DNA from 4 places in the Exiguobacterium acetylicum genome. Region 3 is predicted to be linked to each of the others. Evidence: riboswitches for the same ligand, from Rfam matches in the RefSeq annotation. Region 3 holds a riboswitch; each other region holds the start of a gene.

Region 1 (5,766 bases), 820 kb from region 3:
CATCTCGTTATCAAAGGATAAATATTGTTCGGTTTCGCAATCACTGAACGCTGAGATTTCCGTCTATTATTCGATCAATGGTGTGCGGAGCGAGGATCCTTTGTGAAGAAAGTCGTACTGATCGGTTGCCTGTTGCTTGCAGGGTGTGCGCAGGAGACGACGGAACCAACGAAACCATCGCAACCGGAAGCGAAGCAACCGACAGAAGAAAAGAAACCGAAGCCTGAACCGACGAAAGAAGAACGACAACAAGCAAAACTAAAGCAACAATTGGCAGCAATGTCGACGTCCGAAAAGGTCGATCAACTGCTCTACATCGGAGTCGCCGGCACGGAACTTTCAGCAGCTGACCGAAAATTATTACAGTCGCATGCGATTGGCGGGGTCTTATTGCTCGGTGGAAACATTACTTCGGAAGAGCAACTCTTGACGTTCACGCGTGCGATTCAAGAGACGAACCAAAAACCGTATGCCTTCGTCGGGATTGATGAAGAAGGCGGACGCGTCAGCCGGGTACCGGATCAACGATTACGTCTACCGACGAGTCAACGGATGGCGCAAGGAGCAGATACTGCGAAAATGGAAGACGTCGGACGTACGCTCGGTCATTTGTCACGTTTTTATGGCTTCAACATGGACTTCGCGCCGGTCCTTGACGTCAACAGTAATCCGAACAATCCGATCATCGGCGACCGTTCGTTCAGTGCTGATCCGAAGACCGTCGCGACGCTTGGTACGGCTCTGATGCACGGGATGCAGGAGACGGGAACGATTCCGGTCGTCAAACATTTTCCCGGTCACGGCAATACGAGTGTCGATTCCCATGTCGGGCTACCGAAAGTGACGGCATCAAAGGAAGAATTGAAGCGGACGGAGCTGTTACCGTTTAAAGAAGCGATTCAAGAGGGCGCCGAGATGGTGATGGTCGCCCATATTCTCTATCCAGCGTATGACGATACGAATCCGTCCTCGCTCTCAAAGCCGATCTTGACTGACCTCTTGCGTCAACAACTCGGATTCAACGGTGTCATCATCACAGATGATCTCGTCATGGGGGCGATCACGAAACAATATGGTCTCGCGGAAGCGGCACGTCAGTCACTCGTCAATGGAGCTGATATGGCGATGTTTTCAGAGGCAGGTGCTTACGCAAAAGTTCATGCTGAAGTGATGCAAGCCGTCAAAGACAAAACGCTGACGCCGGAGATGCTCGATGCTAAAGTAATGCGCATCCTGAAGCTAAAGCAGATGTATGCCGACAGCCAAGAGCAACAGCGACCGACGAAATCGGAGCTGATTCAGCAAGTGGAAGCGCTCAACTAGGACTAGCGAAGCAAAGCGACTCATGCTAGACTAATGGGGCAAGCCAATTAAACACGAAAAGACACTAGGGGAGTCTCCCAGCAGACTGAGACGGAAGTATCCGGACCCTTTGAACCTGATCTAGTTCGTACTAGCGGAGGGAAGTGGCTCGAAATCCTAGATATCCTTAGCGCTTCAGCGCATTTTCGGACCACTCCCTTCAACATCGGGAGTGGTCCTTTTTCGTATGGAAAGGAAGAACATGATGCGTTTACATCTGATTTCGACGGGATCCATCCATCCGCTTGACGGAATAAAGACCTTTCACTCCCTTCAACCTTATACGGATCAGCTGCATATACGAGAACCGAACTTGTCGGCAGCAGAATTACTGGATCTAATCGACGCGCTCCTTGCGCATGGTTATTCGCCTGAGCAGTTAACGGTTCATGACCGGGTCGATGTTGCCCATGTCGCAGGCATCAGTGTGCAGCTGACGCGCCGGTCCTTGCGTGTCCGTGATGTGCGACGTCATTTTCCGAATCTCGTCATCGGGAAATCGGTCCATTCACTAGCAGAGGCACTGGCAGCAGAAGCGGAAGGAGCCGACCGCCTGCTGTACGGTCATATTTATCCGACAGCGTCGAAGCCGAATGTGCCGCCACGGGGAATCGACGCCTTGAAGCAAGTCGTCACCTTCACGACAAAACCGGTCATTGCGATCGGCGGGATCACACCAGAACGCATGCCTGAAATCGCAGCGACCGGGGCAACCGGAATCGCTGTCTTATCGGGTATTCTCGGTCAATCGGATCCACTCGCCGCCATTCTAAGTTACCAGGGGGTTCGCGTATGACGGATCACATCATCATCGGCGGCGGAGTCATCGGGTTGACGCTTGCTTACGGTCTCGCCTGTCAGAATGAATCCGTCGTCGTCTTAGAACGCGGAACATGCGGACAAGGAACGAGCCGCGCAGCTGCCGGGATGCTCGCGACAGACATCGAGCTGAGAGCGGAATTGCATCTACTTGCCGCACGTAGTCGTCGTCTGTATCCGCTGCTTGCACGTCGTCTCGAGCGAGAGACGGGCATCGATTGTGGGTACCGGGAACAACCGTTTTTGTTAAAACGTAAAGGACGCGAGCATCTGTTTCCAGCGGTCGGTCAAATCGATCCACGACGACTGACGACTGCATTGATATATGCCTTACGAAAGCGTGGGGTACCAATCGAAGAACAAGTAGATGTTACATGCATCGAAGAGAGCGATGACTTCATCAGGGTCGAGTCGAATGCGGGAACGTGGACCGGACGAACGGTGACGGTCGCTGCTGGACGCGGGTCGCAAGCCTTGCTCGATACAGCCGGCATTTCGATCGCCACATATGGGGTCAAAGGGGAATGTCTTGCCGTCCGTCTCTCGGGTCAGTCGTTACGCTCGATCCTGTTTGATGACGCTGTCTATCTTGTGCCAAAAGCAGACGGACGAATTTTGATCGGTGCGACCGAACTGCCGCACGACGAGACGGTCGGTGTCAGTGTCGTTGGGGTCACGTCATTGCTTCAAGCAGCAGAACGACTGTATCCACCGATTCGTGACGCGGTCATCGAAGAAGTCTGGTCCGGTGTACGACCGCAAACGGCGTCCGGCTTGCCATATATCGGAGTCGCCGATTCATCCCGTCAGATCTTCATGGCGACAGGGCATCATCGGCATGGCGTATTACTCGCACCGGCGACAGCGGAAGTCTTGGTAAATACATTACGGTTGATTCAGAAGGAGGAAGTCCGATGAACATTACGATTAACGGCAATGACCACACGATCGAACAGATTAAAACGATTGAGGACATGCTTACGCAACTCGGCTTAGGGGAAAAGCTCGTCATCGTCGAACAGAATCGACACATCATCGATCGCATGGCGTACGGTCAGACGGTCGTTCGGAACAACGACACATTTGAAATCGTTCATTTCGTAGGAGGAGGATAAACATGCTGAAAATTGGAGAAAAGACATTTGACTCACGGTTATTACTCGGAACGGGGAAATATACGGATGCTACGGTACAGCAAGAAGCAATCGATGCGTCCGCCTCACAAATCTTGACGTTCGCCGTCCGTCGGCTCGACATCTTTGACAAACAACAAGCGAATTTTTTGGAGTCGCTTGATTTAACAAAGTACGATTTATTACCGAACACGGCCGGTGCGAAGACGGCAGAAGAAGCCGTACGGTTGGCGAAGCTTGCGCGGGCATCCGGTATGTGCGACATGGTCAAGGTCGAAGTGATCGGTTGCGACAAGACGTTATTACCTGACCCGATTGAGACGCTACGGGCTTCTGAAGAATTACTCAAAGAAGGCTTTATCGTCTTACCGTATACGTCGGACGACGTCGTCCTTGCACGGCGACTCGAGGAACTCGGTTGTCACGCCATCATGCCGGCGGCGTCACCGATCGGCTCCGGACAAGGTATTCTCAATCCGCTCCATCTACGATTCATCATCGAGCAGACGACGGTTCCGGTCATTGTCGACGCCGGGATTGGCTCGCCAACCGACGTCGCCTATGCGATGGAACTAGGAGCGGATGGTGTCTTATTGAACTCCGCTGTCGCCCATGCTCAAGATCCGGTCAAGATGGCGCACGCCATGCGACTAGCTGTCGAAGCAGGACGTTTCGGATACGAAGCGGGACGTATTGAGAAGAAACAGTATGCGGTCGCGAGTAGTCCAACGAGTGGATTGATTCGATGAACCGTTACTCACGGCAAACTCGATTTCAACCGATCGGGGAAGCGGGACAAGTACGCTTGGCATCAGCAAGGGTACTGATCATCGGCATGGGAGCACTCGGAACGGCGTCGGCAGAACAACTCGTCCGCGCCGGTGTCGGTGTCGTCCGAATCGTCGACCGCGACTATGTCGAGTGGAGTAATCTACAACGACAACAGCTGTATACCGAGGAAGATGCGCGTCACATCGTACCAAAAGCGATTGCCGCAAAAGCACGGCTTGAAGCGATCAATTCGACAGTCGCGATCGAAGCACATGTAGTAGACGTCGACCGGGCAGCACTGACGTGGCTTCTCGATGATATCGATCTGATCATCGATGCGACGGATAACTTCGATATTCGCTTGCTGATGAACGATATGGCGTTGATGCGTTCGATTCCGTGGATTTACGGTGGCTGTGTCGGCAGTTACGGGATCACGTTTACCGTCCGTCCCGGGGAGACGCCGTGTCTGCATTGTCTACTCGATCAATTACCACGGGATCAGGAGACGTGTGATACGGCGGGGATCATCGGACCAGCTGTACAGATGGTCGCTTCCTTGCAGGTGACAGAAGCATTGAAGTGGTTGAGCGGACAGACGGGCGCCATGCGGACGCGCTTGCTTGCGTTTGATGTCTGGTCGAATACGTTTCAACAAATCAACGTCCAGTCACTGAAGAAAACGGAGTGCCCGTCGTGCGGCATCGAGCCGTCCTATCCTTACTTATCGGATCAAACGGTACGTTTCACGGCACTGTGCGGTCGCGATGCCGTTCAAATCCGCGGAGACGGACAGCGGGATCTGGAACAGTTGAAACAACGTCTCCTGCCGGTCGCTGCGATTTCTGCTCATAATCCATATTTGCTGGCGTTTACGACGGACGAACATCGGATGGTCGCTTTTCGGGATGGACGTGTTCTGATTCATGGCGAGGCGGATCTCGTCAAAGCGAAGCGGCTCTATCATGCCTATTTCGGATAAACGTTCACAAAACAGTAAACAAATTTTTCAGATGCATGTTTTAAATGTTTGAAAAACAGGTAAATAAGACTTCAGACGTAAATCGGTCTATAGGTTTTGAACGTGAAGAGGAGTGATTCAGATGAAACAAGAATTCGATCCAATCAAGGATCAAGCACAGACGGAAGACGCCCAAGCAGTTGTTCAGCAAGCCAACTGGAATCCGGATCGATACCGGACGAACTTGAACCCATTCTATCTGTCACCTTGTAGTGTCGAACGTAGAGAAGACGTGCATCAGGATGCATCGAAAATTCTCGAAGTCGAGACGTCGTCGCCCCTCCAACAACTCTTTGAACACAATCAAGCAACGCATACATCCGAAAAACAGGGGACGAAATTCAAAACGGGCATCGTCGTCGGTGTCGGTGCGATCATTGGTGGATCCGTATCAGTGATTCGTTCCGTCCAACGCTTTAGAAAACAACGGACGAAGTAATACGCTCGTTGTGAAAGCGCCAAAAGCAGGAGGCATTCGCCTCCTGCTTTTTTGTAACCCTTTTCGTTTCACAAAAGAAATGAAGGGGTTTTAGTATGTATGCTGTTTCTATTTGTTATATCTAGATTTATCAGTTGGTTACATTATCGAAAGCAGTAGATTTACCGTTTACGTAGACATCGATGATTTCATGTTCAGGATCTAATGTTAACTTGTAGACA
Region 2 (5,766 bases), 1.1 Mb from region 3:
GTCATCGAGTCGCCCGACGAAATCGTCCACTAAAATATTTTCATGCTTCATAACGCGTTCAAATTGAAACTCTACCTGCATCATCACCGTATCTCTTAATAGAATCGGTTTTACCTTGATTCGTCGGAGATCATTTGATTTTTGACGCGGATTACTTATCGTTGCATGGATCAGTGTTCCTTGCGTGATTTGCGAGGCAAGACTCGCTTTTAATTCATGTAGTTCCACTAGTCGTCCCGTCCTTTTCTGATGTTCTTTCGAAACTGTAGCAAATTCGTACCTGTTCGACAAGTTTACACGCTTCATCATTCGCACATAATCAAAAGGAGGAATTCATCATGTTCAAAAAAATTCTCTCACAAATCGGAATCGGTGCCGCTACGGTCGACACACGGTTGACGGATGATCGCTGTGAACCAGGCGGTCAGATCCACGGTGTTGTCCATATCAAGGGCGGAAACGTCGATCAAGAAATTGACCGGATTTATCTTGAATTCAACACGCAGTACAAACAAGAAGTCAATGATAGCACGACGTTTACGACCTTCACTCTCGACCGGTTTGCTTTAAATGAAGCGAAGTTCACGATTGAAGCGGGTGTCGAGCGGGAAATTCCCTTTACATTACGCGTACCGCTGAATACGCCACTCTCGGTCAGTCAATCGAAATCGTGGATCGAGACGGGTCTCGACATCGCTCAAGCCGTCGATCCATCGGACCGTGACGCCGTCATCGTCGAAGCAAACCGTTACCAAGCAACAGTCTTAGATGCCATGGAGTCACTTGGCTTCCGATTGAAAAAAGCCGACACGGAAAAATTACCTGGACGATTCCGGAAAGATTTACCGATTGCTCAGGAGCTTGAGTATTCAGCTCGCAATACACACTACGCTCATAAACTGGATGAGATCGAAATTATCATGCTTCAAGACGGATCTGGGATTGATTTAATCGTCCAAGTCGACCGTCGTGCGCACAGTCTCGGATCATTATTCAGTGAAATGGCTGGTGCGGATGAGTCGATGATCAAATTGCGTCTGTCTAATAGTGAACTGCAAGATCAATCGTTCGTCGAACGTCAGCTGACAAGCATCGTGGAACGCTATAGCTGATTAATCGATTGAATTTACTTGAAAGTGATTCCTCTTCAGGGGGAGTCACTTTTTTATTGAATTTTATTTCAATTTGAAATCGTTTACAAATAAAATATTGTTTTAAAATAACCTTCTTGCTATACTGTCCGTATTGAAAAGAATTCCAGTCACGGTTTGACTAAAGGAGGACATACATCATGAAAAAAATCGGACAGTTCACGTTAACTGCCGGACTCGCAGCAGTACTTGTCTCAAGTAGTTTGCCTGTCATGGCAGAGGCAGGGGCTTCAGCCGATCGGATCAGTCAAAAAATCGACACGATGACACTCGAACAAAAAATCGGGCAAATGATCATGCCGGACTTCCGGCAGTGGAATGGTAGCAATCATACGTCGCTTGCCCCAGAAGTCGCGAACATCATCGACCGCTATGATTTAGGTGGCGTCATCTTGTTTGCTGAGAACGTCAGCGAAACCGAACAGACGACGAAACTCGTTCATGATATGCAAGAAGTCGTCAAACAAGACGACAGCAACGATATTCCGCTGTTCGTCACGATCGACCAAGAAGGCGGAATCGTCACTCGGCTCGGGACAGGAACGAACTTACCTGGCAATATGGCGTTAGGTGCGACCCGTAGTAGTGCATATGCGAATGATGCCGGTCATATCATCGGTTCCGAGCTGCATGCACTCGGCATCAATGTCAACTTCGGTCCGGATCTTGATGTCAACAGCAACCCTGGAAATCCCGTCATCGGTGTCCGCTCGTTCTCGAGTGATCCGGCGCTCGTCGGCACGCTCGGTTCTGCTTTGATGAAGGGGATTCAGGATGAAGGCGTCGCAGCGACCGCCAAACACTTCCCGGGTCACGGCGATACAGCGACCGATTCCCACTATGGCTTGCCGGTCGTCGATCGGTCCCTGCAGGAACTGGAACAAGTCGAGCTCGTCCCGTTCAAGCGAGCCATCGCTGAAGACATCGATATGGTCATGACGGGACATATCGGAATGCCGCAAATCGAACCCGAAGTCGTCACGTCGAAAAACGGTACCTTCCCGTTACCTGCGACGTTATCGGATGACGTCATCACGGGCGTACTGCGCGAAAAGCTCGGCTACGATGGCATCGTCATCACGGACGCATTGAACATGCAGGCGATCGTCGACAACTTCACGGAATCAGAAGCAGTCTTAAAGACGTTTGACGCTGGAGTCGACATCGCGCTTATGCCGACGATTCTTCGTTCCAAGCAAGATGTCGAAAAGCTCGACCAGATTTTTAAAGACGTGATCGCAGCGGTCAAAGATGGTCGCCTTTCAGAGAAACGAATTGATCAATCGGTCGAGCGGATTCTGACGCTGAAGGCAGAACGTGGAATATGGAACGGTACGACTGATTCGACATCCCTAGCTGAAAAAATCGCGCAAGCGAACCAAATCGTCGGCAGTCCCGAGCATAAAGCAAAAGAACGCGCGATGACGGAAGCCGCGGTCACACTCGTGAAAAATGATCAGCGGACGTTACCATTCAAACCGAAAAAGAATGCCAACGTTCTTGTGATCGCTCCGGCGGCGGATCAGACGGACAGCATGAAAAAGACGATCGCTTCCTTACCGAAGAACCGGAACTGGCACGTGACGACAGCGAATTACTCGGCTACTACGCTACCGCTCGACCAAAACCCGACATTACGGGCGCAACTCGATGCAGCAGATTACATCATCGTCGGCTCCAACGTCAACACGAGTGCTAAACTACTCCCTACTGCACCAGAACAAGCCATTCCGGCTTCGATCTTCCGCTATGCGAAACAAACGGATACACCATCCGTCCTGCTCAGTCTCCGTAACCCATACGATGTCGCTGTTCAACCAGACGCACCGGCACATGTCCTCATCTATGGCTTCAAAGGCGACCCGAACGGTCCAGACTCCGAAGCAGGCAATCTGAAATCAGCGGGACCGAACCTGCCTGCAGGTATCCGCGCAATCTTCGGAACGTTCAAACCGCAAGGCACTTTACCGGTTGATGTGCCGGTCTTTCAGAACGGTGTCTTTACCGACAAACTGCATCTCGAATTTGGTGACGGCTTTAAAAACTGGAAAAAATGATGACGTGATACACCAAAAGACCGAAGCTCCTTAAAGGATGCCTCGGTCTTTTAGTGATTGATACGGATATTCAGCTTCTTCTTTCGCACGATGGTAGACGCGGTATAACCAATAAGTCAGTAGTGCATAGACGATGATGACAAGAACAGCAGAAATGTAGCTCCCCATGCTATACGCTACCTTAAAGTTACGCGTCGAAGCAGATATACCGGATAACACGATTAATATCGGAATGATGTATCCAAGAAATCTTACTTTGACTTTACCAAGCATTCGTTGTACAGCATATGCTGCACTGATTACAAGTGCAATCACGATAATTTCCATTCCAATCCCTACTTTCACTAGATGGTATTCCTAATTCTACCATCTAGCGATTCAAGAAGATACCGCTCGTGCTGGAATCGTTTCGTAAACTGACGCAAACGTCTCTTCCGTCCACCCCATGTGCCAGAAGAGTAACTCATAGTAACAACTTGTCACGAAATGACGTTTCATCCGCTCGCGTTCCGTCGGGCTCGCTTGCTCCGCCAGCGCATCGAGCCGTGCAATTTGTTCAAAGACGACCTTTTCAAACCATTCCGAGCTGTACGTGTCGATCCATTGCTGATAGATTTTCTCTTCCGGTGTACACGTCAGTAATTGTTGCCCGACTTCATAATACAACCAGTAACATGGCAAGATGGCAGCAATCGTCTCTCCAAGCGTTCCTTCACTCGCATGATGCATGTGCGAGACGTACGCATATGCTGTCGGTGCCGGTTCAAATACTTCAAGATCTGCTTCCGTAATACCGAGCGGCTCAAAAAATGATTGATGTAAGCTCAGCTCTGCCTCGTAAGTCGAAGTCGCATGTTCGGCAAGTGTCGCGATCGTCGCGAAGTCGTCTGCTTTTGACGCTGCCTTCGCTTGAATCTTCGCAAAGTGTTTTAAGTAATAGGCATCCTGCATGACATAATGCCGAAATTTCGAGAGTGGTAACGTCCCCTCCCCGATTCCTTGTACGAATGGGTGCGTAAAACTACTATCCCAATACGCTTGTGCCGCTTGTTTGATTTCTTGTGTGAATGTCATGATCTCATCCTCCTCGTTTAGTATGAAACGAAAAAACACCACCCCGAAACACACGGGCATGGCGCAAGAAGAACAAGACTTGACGCCACTTCCCTCCGTAAGTACGAACTTAATCAGGTTCAAAGGGTCCGAACGTCTTCGTTCGTCTCAGTCGGTCTACCGACTCCCCTAGTGGTCATTATTCGATTCAAATTCACTATAGCATGCTGAAAATGGAAGTCAAGTTGTCCTCTTTTCGCTATACTATGGAGTGTCAGAAGACGGATGCCGTCTCCATCTACAGACCGATTCCGAACTTCTTTCGTTCTCGTACACTAAATTTAGTACCTGATACTATAATTCATTCTGTTACTTACAATTGGAGGATTTCATTATGCATACACCAACAAAAATCATGGCGTCAGCCGTTATCGCTTCTGCTCTATTACTTCCGACAGCCGCATCTGCCGAACAAGTCGTCGATAAGACGATCGTCACACTCGGTGAGTCGCTCGGCGCAAAGGATAAGGCTTGGGTGCTTTCTCGTCTCAATGCACCGGAAGGCATCACGCCAATCATCGCAACCTCTGCTGACGAAGAAAAATATCTCGGGAAAAATATTCCACAATCGCAAAAAGGTGGCAATATGTATTCGTCGGCTAAGATTGAACTGACGGAAAAAGGTGATGGACTTTCCGTCTCGACGGAGAACATCACATGGGTGACAAAGGATATGTATCTCAACGCTCTCGTCACAGCGGGTGTCAAAGATGCCGATATCACGATCACTTCTCCCTACAAGGTGACCGGGACATCGGCACTGACAGGAATCATGAAAGCGTACGATCAAACTTCCGCTGAGACTGGAATTAAGTTAAGTGACGAACGTAAGGATTTAGCACAGCAAGAATTATCGGTCACATCAGACGTCGGAAAAACGGTCGGCACGGATAAAGTCGCTGACTTAATGAATGAGATCAAGGCTGAGATCGCCAATCAAAAACCGGAAACCAAAGTCGAGATCGAAAACCTGATCGTCCAAGTCATTCAAAACAACAATATCCAGTTGTCTGACGCACAAATGGACCGGTTGACGAATCTATTCAATCAAATGGAGCAAGCGAACATCAACTGGGGACAAATCGAAAGTGGACTCAAAAATGCGGGACAAGACATCCATGCCTTCGCAACATCAGAAGAAACGAAAGGTTTCTTCGCTAAATTATTCGATGGACTCAGTGACTTCTTCAGTTCAATCGCGGGTGTGTTCAAATAATTCAGACTTCCGTAACTGACAAAAAAATAGTAAACTAGAGATATCTGAAACGAAAGGTGGTGTGAAAAGATGGACTTTGCCGCGTGCAAACACTGGTTGATGGAACAATTGTATCTGTTGCGCGCGATTTTTCATGGAATGGCGTTCTAAGGCACCCGTCTGCCCTTTTTTAGAACTTCATGATTGAAAAATACAGCAAAGCGCATCTTTCACACGTGATGGAGAGTGC
Region 3 (5,766 bases):
GTCATCCGTCAATTCCCGCAAGCAGGAGCACAAGTCGAACCGAACGACTCCGTGACGGTCTTCATCTCAAAAGGTGAGGAAGAAAAAACGTTGACAGCGACGTTCCCTGAAAAGGTCGTCTATGATGCGGTCAGCGAGAACGAGGACGAGGAACCACCGAAACAAGTCATCCGGATTGAGACGGAAGATGCGAAAGGGAAGCGGACCGTCATCGAGGAATCAATTGATCAAGATGAGACATTCGACGTGCCGGTGACGATTGATCCGGGAGAAGAAGGCAAGATTACGATTTATAAAGACGATACGGTGTATCGTTCAAAAACCATCACGTACAATCAAGCAAAAGACGCACAGTGAATGTGATGAAAAAGGAGTGCATAGGATGACGGAACAACGCATCGAAGAGAATCGAGAAGGAACGATCATACGCCTGCAGGGTGGCTTTTATGATGTCATGACACCAGAAGGAGAGGTCCGTTCACGGGCAAGAGGGAATTTCCGAAAACGCGGCATCAGTCCAGTCGTCGGAGACGAGGTCGTTCTTCATATCGAAAGTGAGACAGGATATATTCTCGAAGTGAAGGAGCGGGACAACTTTTTAGTACGCCCGCCTGTCGCGAATATCGACCAGGCATTGCTCGTCGTTTCGGCGGCAGAACCTGATTTTTCAGCGCACTTGCTCGACCGATTTCTCGTTTTGATCGAAGCGAAGGAAATTCAACCCGTCATCCTGTTGACGAAAATGGACTTGCTGGACGATGTTAAAGGACCGGCTGTCCGAGAGGCAATTGCCGCTTACCGGAAGATTGGCTATACGGTCATCGAGACATCAAGTGAGACGTTGTCGGGTGTTGAGCAAGTCCGTCCGTTGCTTGCTGGAAAAACGAGCGTTCTCGCGGGACAATCCGGTGTCGGGAAAAGTTCATTGCTCAATGCACTGGAGCCCTCGCTTGATTTAGAAACAAGTGCCATCTCGAAATCACTCGGACGCGGACGCCATACGACGCGTCACGTCACATTGATGCCGCTTGCCGAAGGATTGATTGCCGATACACCGGGTTTCTCGAACCTTGATTTTCCGTATGAAATGGAAATCGAGGATGTACGATGGAGTTTTCCTGAATTCGTGGCTGTACAAGATGAGTGCAAATACCGAGGTTGCTTGCATTTAAATGAACCCGGTTGTGCCGTCAAGGAAGCCGTCGAAGCCCAAGAAATCATGTCCTCTCGTTATGAGAACTATGGTATGTTTATAGACGAAATCAAGAATCGAGCCCGGAGGTATTAAAGATGATTAAAATTGCACCATCTATCTTATCAGCAGATTTTGCGAATCTCGAACGTGATGTCAAAGCAGTCGAAGCGGCAGGCGCGGACTATATCCATTTTGATGTCATGGATGGTCAGTTCGTACCGAACATCTCGTTTGGACTACCTGTGCTTAGCAGTTTACGTCAAAAGACGGATATGATTCTCGATGTCCATTTGATGATCGACCAGCCAGAACGTTTCGTTGAAGATTTCGTCAAGGCAGGGGCAGACATCGTGACGTTCCACGTCGAAGCGACGAATCATGTCCATCGTGTCTTACAACAAATCAAAGCAGCGGGCGCAAAGGCAGGAGTCGTCTTGAATCCGCACACGCCATTATCAACGATTGAACACGTCCTTGAGGATGTCGACATGGTCTTATTGATGACGGTCAATCCGGGCTTCGGTGGACAAGCCTTCATCGAGCGTGTCATGCCGAAACTCGCAGCACTCGCGCAAATGAAAGCAGATCGTGGTCTGACATTTGAAATCGAGATTGACGGTGGTGTCAATCCGGAAACGGCAAAACTTTGCATCGATAACGGTGCGAACGTTCTCGTCGCAGGATCAGCAATCTATAATGCACCAGATTATGCGGAAGCGATCACTAGCATTCGTCAAGGGGCTGCCGTATAATAAGAACGAGAAAACGAAATATGATGACCGCAAGGGGTGTCGCTTGAAAAGCGGCTGAGAGGAGTCTTTTAGACTTTAACCCTTCGAACCTGTTCCGTTCAAACGGACGTAGGGATGTGGCGCACGCAGGCAGTACGGCGTTCGTCGTACTGCCTTTTTGTGTCCTCTCGTACAATGAAGGAGGAAAAACAGCATGAAACGGTTACAAATGATGATGGAAATTGCCATCTTCGCCAGTCTCGGAGTCGTCTTTGATTTACTGATTCCATTCAAAATGCCACAAGGTGGTTCGATTAGCTTAGCGATGCTACCGATCTTCGTCATGGCATTTCGCCACGGTGTCGTCGGAGGGGTCGTCACGGGAGCGCTTGTCGGTACGATTCAATTGATGTTCGCTCCACAAGTCTTGACGATCGTTCAACCGATGCTTGACTATACGATTGCGTATGGTGTCGTCGGATTAAGTGGTCTGTTCGCGCGTCAAGTCAGACTAGCCGCGCGCAATGGACAAAAGAAAAGCTTGATGGCGTTCGTTCTCCTTGCGACGTTATTAGGCGCAGGACTCCGTTATATCTGTCATGTCATCAGTGGCATCGTCTTTTTTGCCAAGTATGCAAAAGGTCCAGTCGTGGAATACTCTTTCGTCTATAACGCAACGTATATGGTTCCCTCGTACATCTTATGTGGAATCGTAGCAGGAATTCTATTTACGACTGCGCCACGCTTACTCCGTTATTCGGCACGAGGCGTCTGAGATGCGGGCGATTCTCGTTTGTGCCGGTCCGCGAGAAGAAGTGCCGGATTTACGGATGTTTTGTCAGCCGGGTGATTTCATCGTCGGTGTCGATGGTGGTGTTCAGACGATTGAATCGTATGGGCTGACATGCGACCTGACGATCGGTGATTTTGATTCGCTTGGTTATGTACCAGAAGGGGCAATCGTTCATCCGGCTGAGAAAGATGAAACGGATCTCGAACTGGCACTTCGTACAGTCTCAGAGAAGAAACAGTTTGAGGATACCTTCATCATCGGGGCGACAGGTGGGCGGCTCGACATGACCGTCCAAAATGTATATCTATTGAAGCGATATCCAGAGGCACGACTCGTGACGAAACGAGAAGAGGTACGATACTTGGCTGAGGGAACGTATGCAGTCGAAGCAGGGAGCTATCATTATCTTTCGTTCATTCCACTCGTACCGTCGACTTTAAGCTTATCCGGAGTCAAATATCCACTTGATGCACATCCCGTACCCGTCGGAGGTTCCTTGACCGTCAGTAATGAATGGTGTGCGTCAGAAGCGAAGGTGGAGCTCCATCAAGGAGAACTATTGATGATGCGGACGCTTAAGGAATAGCACAATCATAGGAAAGAGGCCGTGGATGACTCCGCGGCCTCTTTTTGTCTGAAATTATTCTTCGAGTTGAGAAGGGGCGACACGGATGTCGCTTTGAGCGGATAGATGTTTTCCTTTGACGAAGAGATGATAACTTCCCCACATGACAAGGAAGAAAGGAACACCGATGTATAGCGCGATTCGTTGATCCGCTTGAAACGCAAGACTGACGAGGACGACGACGTTAAGTGTCAACGATATCAGTGGTAACACCGGATAGAGTGGTGTTTTGAATTTTAATTCGGATACATCGTGTCCGTTTCGGACGAACTGACGACGAAATGCGAGCTGAGAAGCAGAGATGGAAATCCAGCCGACTTGAGCGCCAAGTCCGGCTAAGGACAAAAGCCAAATGAAGACGGTATCTTCTGCGAAAAATGCGGTCAGAAGCGATAACATCGCGAACATCATCGTAAAGAGCAACGCCCGCATCGGCACACCACGTGCATTGACGTAAGATAATTTCTTTGAAATCATCCCTTCTTGCGCCATCGCCCATAACATCCGGGTCGCCGCATATAGTCCGGAGTTTCCGACGGACAACAACGCCGTCAAGACGACGATGTTCATCAAATCAGCAGCGTACGGGATGCCAATCGCATCAAAGACCATGATGAATGGGCTGCTGACTCCACCAGCCGTCTCATACGGAATTAATGCACCAACGATCGTAATCGATAAGACGAAGAAGATGAACGTACGCCAGACCGTATTGCGAATCGCTTTTGGAATCGATTTTTCTGGCGTGTCGGACTCCCCAGCCGCGACACCGATCAATTCCGTTCCTTGGAAGGCGAAGTTGACGGCAATCATTGTCGTCAAGACACCGAGAATCCCGTTTGGAAACCAACCGCTTGCCGTAAAGTTCGCGAACAACGATGTTGGGCGATCTGCTTCCATCGGTAACCAGCCGAACCAGGCAGCGCCACCTAAAATGATGAAGAACAGGATCGCGAGGACCTTCAAACTCGAGAACCAGAATTCAGCTTCACCGAATGCTTTGGCGGAGACGGCATTCAGACCGAACAGCAAGACCGTAAAGACGGTACACCAGACGACAACGGGTACATTCGGAAACCAGCGGTCCATTAAACTGCCGGCAGCTGTGATTTCGAGTGCCACCGTCACGGCCCAGCCGAGCCAATAAATCCAACCGACGGCAAAGCCGATTCCTGGTCCGATGAAGCGGGTCGTATAGGTCTGAAATGACCCCGAGACCGGCAGATAGACCGCTAATTCCCCTAGACATAACATTGTCAGATACATGATGGTCCCACCCACGATGTAACTGAGGACCGCCCCGAGAGGTCCTGCTTGTGAAATCGTTAATCCTGACCCTAAAAATAAGCCTGTTCCGATGATTCCGCCGAGTGAAATCATGAACAGATGTCGACTCGTCATCTCTCGTTTGAGTTGCATGATGACTTCCCCCAATTCTGACAAAATAAAGTACGTTCCTATTGTAAGCGTTTTCAATAAAAGCGACAATTAGTTTATGAGAAAAATAAATGAGGGCATAAAAAAACCGGAAGGGAAGATTCCCATCCGGTGGTTGCGCCTTATACGCGTTCGACTTTACCTGATTTAAGAGCTCGAGCTGAAACCCAAACCTTTTTCGGCTTACCGTCGACGAGGATACGTACTTTTTGTACGTTGACTCCCCAAGTACGTTTTGTTTTGTTCAATGCGTGTGAACGGTTGTTACCCGACTTTGGCGATTTCCCAGTAACGTAGCATTTACGTGCCATGCGTTCCGCCTCCTTTTATGTTGTTTTGCGTTCGTCCTAATAGACACTTTGCTATCTTAGCATGGTGTCAGGGCGGTTGCAACATAAAAAAAGTAGCTGACAAGAAAAAAACTTGACAGACAACCTCGAAATTTAAAATAATGGATGAGGATGATGGTAAAAGTTCATTTGACCGCTACTATTTTTCACTTATTCATTGTATAGTCAGTACGGCGACTTTTCAATAGTAGGTCCTTATAGTAGAATTATGAGAAGAATACAATATTCAAAGGGGGCTACTCAGGTGGCGATCGAGATGAAAACGACCTATGGAAAGATTGATGTAGATAATGATGTCGTCGCGCAACTTGCGGGCGGCGCAGCAATGGAATGTTTTGGTGTCGTTGGTATGGCATCCCAGTCTCAAATCAAGGATGGTCTTGCTGAACTCTTAAAACGTGAGAACTTTGCACGCGGTGTCATCGTTCGACAGGCTTCAGAGCAGGTCCATATCGATATGCATATCATCGTAAGCTATGGAACGAAAATCTCAGAGGTGGCGAACAACGTACAGAGTCGCGTGAAATACACGCTCAGTCAGGCACTAGGTCTTGACGTGACATCTGTGAACATCTTTGTCCAAGGAGTCCGCTTGACGAATGTCTAAGGCGGGAATAGAGGAGGAAACTTTAGTG
Region 4 (5,766 bases), 1.5 Mb from region 3:
AAAAATCTTTGCTGTCGAAACAAAGGATCGTCAAATCAAAGAAACAGAACGTGAAATCGTTGAACTTGGAAAAGAAATCGAGAAATATAAAGCGAAACTAAAACGCCAAGAAAAACTACTTGGTGATCGTCTTCGTGTCATGCAAGAGAATGATGGAAACTCAATTAAATGGGAAGAAGTCATCTTTGGCGCTAAAAACGTTGGTGATCTCGTAAGCCGTGTCATGGCAGGGAAATCCATTTCAAAACAAGATGATAAAATGATCACGGATTACCAGAATACGCAAAAGCAATTAGCGGATGCGCAGCAAGAAGTAAAAGAAAAGAAAGCGCAGTTGGTCGTTGAGAAAAAAGAATTAAAACGTCAACAAGCGGATCTTGAATCTCAATTAAAAGAGCGGAACAAACGCTTAAAAGAACTACGTAAGAAAAAAGAAAAGTTCGAAACACAATTGATGGATGCAAAAGAAGTCCAGCAAATTTTGATCGCTCAAGAAAAAGCGATTGCAGCTGAAAAAGCAGCGCGTGAACGTGAAGCGCGAATCGAAAAAGAACGTCAAGCTCAAGCTGCACGTGAAGCAAAAGCACGAGCAGAAGCTGAAGCAGCGCAAGCAGCAGCTCAAAAAGAAGCAGAAGAGCAAGCCGCTAAAGAAGCAGCAGCTCAGCAAGCAGCACAAGAGAAGGCGGCGCAGTCAGCAAAACCTTCTAGTTCGACGAAACAATCGACACCAAAACCATCTACACCAGCACCAACTGCGCCAGCTCCAGCTCCATCGACACCTAAACCATCACCATCATCAGGCGGACTCTTCATTCATCCAACTGCTGGTGCTGTGACACAAGGGTATGGTTCTGCAGGCGGAGAAAACGGTTATACGTTCCATAACGGGATTGACTTCGGTGGTCCAGTTGGCACGCCAATCGTAGCAGCTGCAACTGGTACAGTCATTACAGCATCAGGTGGCGGACCTTACGGAAATCACATCATGATTGCTCACCAATTGAACGGGAAGACATATACGACAGTCTATGCACATATGAGTTCATTGAACGCTAGTGCAGGTCAACGCGTCAGCCAAGGTCAACAAATCGGAACACGTGGTAGCACAGGAAACTCAACAGGTCCACACTTACACTTCGAAATTCACGTTGGTGGATACAGCTACAGTGCAACAGGTCCAGCTAACTCAGTTAATCCAATGTCGATGTTTTAATCATAAAGAATCGTTGCATATGCAACGGTTCTTTTTTTGTCATTTTCAAAAAATAAATCATATATTACAAAAAACCGTTTTCATTTGAAATGTAAATGAAATTTTTTTGAAACGATTACGGTGCTATAATCTATTTCAGATATGAGAGAAACTTGAATACTATAATAAAATATGAAAAAACATAAGTGAGGAAAACGATATATGCTAAAAAAACTAATTTCTACCATTGTTTTAGGAGCATTACTTATAACAGGAACACAACCGATCGCAGCAGCGACTATTAAAGAAAAAAAGGCTGAAAATGCTGCTGAACAACGTAAACTTGAAAAAGCGATCAAAAAACAAGAAGCTAAAATCTCAAAAGAGCAACGTCAAATCAATCAAATTGACGCAGCAATCAACGAAAAGATTTTCCAAGTCTCCGAAAAAAATAAACAAATTGAACAGTTGAACGTTCGAATCGATGAGTTAAAGGCAGACATCGTTCGTTACGAAGAAATGTTACAGAAACAGGAAGAACTACTCGGTGATCGTTTGCGAGTCTTCCAAGAGAACGATGGAAACTCGATTAAATGGGAAGAAGTCATTTTCGGATCGAAGGATTTAGGTGATTTATTCAGCCGTGTCATGGCGGGGAAAAAAATCGCTGAGCAAGACGATAAAATGATTTCGGACTACATCGCAACGCAACAAAAATTAGCAGAAGCAAAACAAGCGCTCGTTGAGAAAAAAGCGGAGCAAATGCAAGAAAAGAAAGTATTGATTGAACAAAAGAAAGCGTTAAAACTTCAAATGAAAGAACGTAGTGCTACACTGAAGAAATTACGAAAAGGGAAGACGAAGTTTACGACAGAACTATTAGACGCAAAAGAACTTCAAGCAACTCTCGAAGCGCAAGAACGTGCAATTGCGGCAGCGAAGGCAGCCGCTAAAGCAGCGGCTGAAAAAGCAGCAGCGGAGAAAGCGGCAGCCGAAAAAGCCGCTAAAGCGAATGCTCAAGCAGCAAAACAAGCAGGTAAGAGTTCAGAATCAACTGATTCTGTTGCCCCGCCCGTTGTTTCGAGTGGAGGGAAATTCGTTCGACCGTCGTCTGGTGGAGTGTCGCAAGGATTCGGACCAGCAAGCGGCGCGAATGGTTATACGTTCCACAACGGTGTTGATTTCAGTGGTTCGGTCGGGTCTCCAATCGTCGCTGCAGCAGCTGGAACGGTCATTACAGCATCAGGTGGTGGACCTTACGGTAATCATGTCATGATTTCTCACTTCCTCGATGGACAAGTGTACACGACTGTATACGCACATATGAGTTCATTATCGGTTCGTGCAGGACAAACGGTCTCTCAAGGTCAGCAAGTCGGAACACTTGGTAGTACAGGGAATTCAACAGGACCACACTTGCATTTCGAACTACATGTCGGAGGCTATCAATACAGTGCTTCTTCTCCTCTGAATGCAGTCAATCCATTGGCATATCTGTAATCAAAACGGGCTTCGGCTCGTTTTTTTTTCTTCTCTATGCTACAGTTAAGGCGAAACGAATACTTGAGCAACTAGGGGAGCTGGAGGAATCCGGCTGAGAGGAAAACCAATCTGTTTTCGACCCTATTACCTGAACTGGATAATACCAGCGTAGGAAAGTTGAGCCGAACGGATACCGGAATGCGTGTATAACGCTTTCGTATAGCGTCGACTGCTTTTTTACAGCGGTCGACGCTTTTTTTGTCGGTCACGACTCCCTTACATTGCTCGATGGGAAGGTGAAAAGAATATGAAACACGTACTGACGATTGCAGGATCCGACTCCGGTGGTGGAGCTGGGATTCAAGCAGATTTAAAAACATTTTCAGCTTTAGGCGTTTATGGAATGAGCGTCCTGACAGCCGTCACGGCGCAAAATACGTTGGGTGTTCAAGCGGTGGAAGAGTTATCCCCAGAAATCGTAGATGCCCAGTTAACGTCGATTTTTTCAGACATTCGTGTCGATGCGATCAAAATCGGAATGGTCTCGAATGCGCAGACGATTCGTGTCATTGCTACACATCTCCGCAAACAGACAGTTCCGATCATATTAGATCCCGTCATGGTCGCTAAAGGTGGTCATGCCCTATTGCGGACGGAGGCTGAACAAGCATTGATTTCAGAACTTCTACCACTTGCGACACTCGTCACACCGAATTTACCGGAAGCGGAGCGTTTAACAGGACGATCAGTGACCAATCTAGAGGAAATGCGATTGGCGATGCATCAATTGGCTACACAGACAGGGGCAGTATTACTAAAAGGTGGACATCTCTCAGGAGCTGCGACGGATTTGTTGTTTGATGGGGAAGTGGAACACCGCTTCACATCGGAACGGTTAGATAATCAACATACTCATGGAACTGGTTGTACCTTATCTGCGGCGATTGCGGCGCGGATGGCGCTTGGAGAAGATTTAACAGATAGCGTAAGACAGGCAAAGAGCTATGTCACGGAGGCAATTCGTCATGGATTTGCCCTCGGAAAAGGTATTGGACCGACACATCATTTTCATTCACTTTGGAGGGATACACATGTTTACGACCATTCTTGAACACAAACCACTCATTCACCATCTGACGAACACGGTGACGATCAATGACTGTGCGAACGTCACACTCGCTGTTGGAGCATCACCCGTCATGGCGGAAGATATTCGCGAAGTAGAAGAAATGGTTAGACTCGCGCAAGCCCTCGTCTTAAACATTGGTACGATCGATGCAGACATGCAAGCAGCTCAACGACTTGCAGCCCGTGAAGCGGGACGTTTGAATGTCCCGATCGTTCTTGATCCAGTTGGAGCAGGAGCAACGACATTACGTACTGCCTTTTCTAAAGAACTTATTGATCTCGGGTGTACGGTCATTAAAGGAAATGCTTCTGAAATCAAGACGTTACTTGGGGAGGATGGGCGAACTAAGGGAGTCGATGCTGCGGGAGATGCCATTATGGACCGAGAAAGCATTCGTGCATTCGCTCGCAAACACCAAGCTGTCTTCGTCGTGACAGGTCCGATCGACTATATCACGGATGGAACGCGCGAAATGGAATTACATGTAGGAACATCTCGTCTAGGGGACATCACGGGTACGGGCTGTATGACGGCTTCATTGATTGCGAGCTTCCTCGGTGCAGGATATACAACGTTTGAGGCGGCTGTTCACGGAACATTCGTCATGGGAAAAGCAGGAGAACAAGCAGCCTCCGCGCAAGGTCTTGGTAATTTTAAACGAGAGTTGTTCAATGCAATCAGCCTCATGACGGAGCAAGACCTGGTGGAGGTGACAGAACGTGTCAATTGATTACTCCATCTATGCAGTGACGGATCGTCGGTACCATCCTGGCGTCGCGATCGAGATGGTCGTTGAGGAAGCTGTTTTAGGTGGTGCGACGATCGTACAACTACGGGAAAAAACCGCACAAGGAAAGGAATTCTACGATCAGGCAGTTCGGTTGAAAGCACTCACGGATCGCTACGACATTCCTTTGATCATCAATGACCGGATCGATATCGCATTACTCGTCGGAGCTGGTTTGCATATCGGACAAGAAGACATTCCTTTAACCGCAGCACGTCGCCTTTTACCAGATGCTGTGATCGGTGTGTCAGTAGCCACTGTTGCACAAGCGATTGAAGCAGAACGAGACGGAGCATCTTATTTAGGCGTGGGTTCTCTATTTGCGACGTCATCCAAAGCGGATGCTGATTCCATGTCGCACACGATGCTTCAGGCGATTCGGGAAGCCGTACGATTACCTTTAATCGGTATTGGTGGAATCACAGCAACAAATGTCTCTTCTCTGCCCATCCCGCTAGAAGGGTATGCCGTCATCTCAGAAATTTTCGCTAAAGAAGATCGGCAACTCGCTGCGCAGCAAATGACAGATGCTGTGCGAGAATGGCATCAATCACTTCAGAACAGGGTATAATCCGTTCAGAGGTGATTGTATTGAAATGGCAGACGATCCGTTTTCGCGGCTATTGGATTCGATATCGGTTAGAACCACAAATCATTCGAGTCGATAATCAGGGAATCTACCATCTAGGAAAAGTCTTATTTCCGCGTCCTAATCGTATATCTTATGAGATGGCCCTTTTATTGAAAGAAAAGTATGAAAGACGTTACAAACGTCCGCTGTACATTAAAACGAGCTCGATTGCGACGGAAATTTGGGGACATACTCATTTAGATATCTATTACCGGGCACTTCTTCATCTACCGATTCCGACGCGACTTCGTCAACGTTATACGAACCGATTAGAAAGCACGAAAATCATTGACATCGGCGTACGCGCTGTCGATCAAAATCGAATTGTCTGGGATATTGGAGATTACGTAGGAGGATGGTTCGTGTTTTGGCTCATTCGCAGACGAATGCGCTGAACTTGCAATGTCCCGTTTCTCATGGTGCAATATAGATAGAAACGAGGTGACGGACATGGACATTCCCCGTTGTGAAACGATTGCGATTGATGAACAACGTGCGTCTGAAATCGGACATATCGTTGACACGATTCCAACGCTAGAAATCGG

Evidence for each region. A riboswitch is a leader RNA that binds a small molecule or an ion and turns the genes downstream of it on or off. The one in region 3 is predicted to bind thiamine pyrophosphate.
Region 1: another riboswitch for thiamine pyrophosphate. It lies ahead of K7G97_RS06340 (thiamine phosphate synthase); the one in region 3 lies ahead of thiT (energy-coupled thiamine transporter ThiT).
Region 2: another riboswitch for thiamine pyrophosphate. It lies ahead of tenA (thiaminase II); the one in region 3 lies ahead of thiT (energy-coupled thiamine transporter ThiT).
Region 4: another riboswitch for thiamine pyrophosphate. It lies ahead of thiD (bifunctional hydroxymethylpyrimidine kinase/phosphomethylpyrimidine kinase); the one in region 3 lies ahead of thiT (energy-coupled thiamine transporter ThiT).

The regions. Positions count from the first base shown of each region.
Region 1 covers NZ_CP082333.1:1,237,022-1,242,787, forward strand. The annotation lists gene K7G97_RS06330 (OsmC family protein) at 1-106, shown strand, start outside; gene nagZ (beta-N-acetylhexosaminidase) at 103-1,323, shown strand; TPP riboswitch at 1,380-1,482, shown strand; gene K7G97_RS06340 (thiamine phosphate synthase) at 1,565-2,158, shown strand; gene K7G97_RS06345 (FAD-dependent oxidoreductase) at 2,155-3,099, shown strand; gene thiS (sulfur carrier protein ThiS) at 3,096-3,296, shown strand; gene K7G97_RS06355 (thiazole synthase) at 3,299-4,063, shown strand; gene K7G97_RS06360 (ThiF family adenylyltransferase) at 4,060-5,067, shown strand; gene K7G97_RS06365 (hypothetical protein) at 5,189-5,545, shown strand; gene K7G97_RS06370 (hypothetical protein) at 5,676-5,766, opposite strand, start outside.
Region 2 covers NZ_CP082333.1:992,193-997,958, reverse strand. The annotation lists gene K7G97_RS05125 (class I SAM-dependent methyltransferase) at 1-228, opposite strand, end outside; gene K7G97_RS05120 (sporulation protein) at 339-1,112, shown strand; gene K7G97_RS05115 (glycoside hydrolase family 3 protein) at 1,292-3,208, shown strand; gene K7G97_RS05110 (hypothetical protein) at 3,239-3,535, opposite strand; gene tenA (thiaminase II) at 3,587-4,282, opposite strand; TPP riboswitch at 4,356-4,462, opposite strand; gene K7G97_RS05100 (DUF1002 domain-containing protein) at 4,656-5,537, shown strand.
Region 3 covers NZ_CP082333.1:2,055,877-2,061,642, reverse strand. The annotation lists gene pknB (Stk1 family PASTA domain-containing Ser/Thr kinase) at 1-357, shown strand, start outside; gene rsgA (ribosome small subunit-dependent GTPase A) at 383-1,288, shown strand; gene rpe (ribulose-phosphate 3-epimerase) at 1,291-1,947, shown strand; TPP riboswitch at 1,970-2,079, shown strand; gene thiT (energy-coupled thiamine transporter ThiT) at 2,141-2,701, shown strand; gene K7G97_RS10820 (thiamine diphosphokinase) at 2,703-3,305, shown strand; gene K7G97_RS10815 (amino acid permease) at 3,360-4,763, opposite strand; gene rpmB (50S ribosomal protein L28) at 4,904-5,092, opposite strand; gene K7G97_RS10805 (Asp23/Gls24 family envelope stress response protein) at 5,376-5,738, shown strand; gene K7G97_RS10800 (DAK2 domain-containing protein) at 5,764-5,766, shown strand, end outside.
Region 4 covers NZ_CP082333.1:582,458-588,223, forward strand. The annotation lists gene K7G97_RS03030 (murein hydrolase activator EnvC family protein) at 1-1,213, shown strand, start outside; gene K7G97_RS03035 (murein hydrolase activator EnvC family protein) at 1,415-2,692, shown strand; TPP riboswitch at 2,756-2,866, shown strand; gene thiD (bifunctional hydroxymethylpyrimidine kinase/phosphomethylpyrimidine kinase) at 2,982-3,785, shown strand; gene thiM (hydroxyethylthiazole kinase) at 3,766-4,533, shown strand; gene thiE (thiamine phosphate synthase) at 4,523-5,161, shown strand; gene K7G97_RS03055 (hypothetical protein) at 5,173-5,616, shown strand; gene K7G97_RS03060 (ArsR/SmtB family transcription factor) at 5,672-5,766, shown strand, end outside.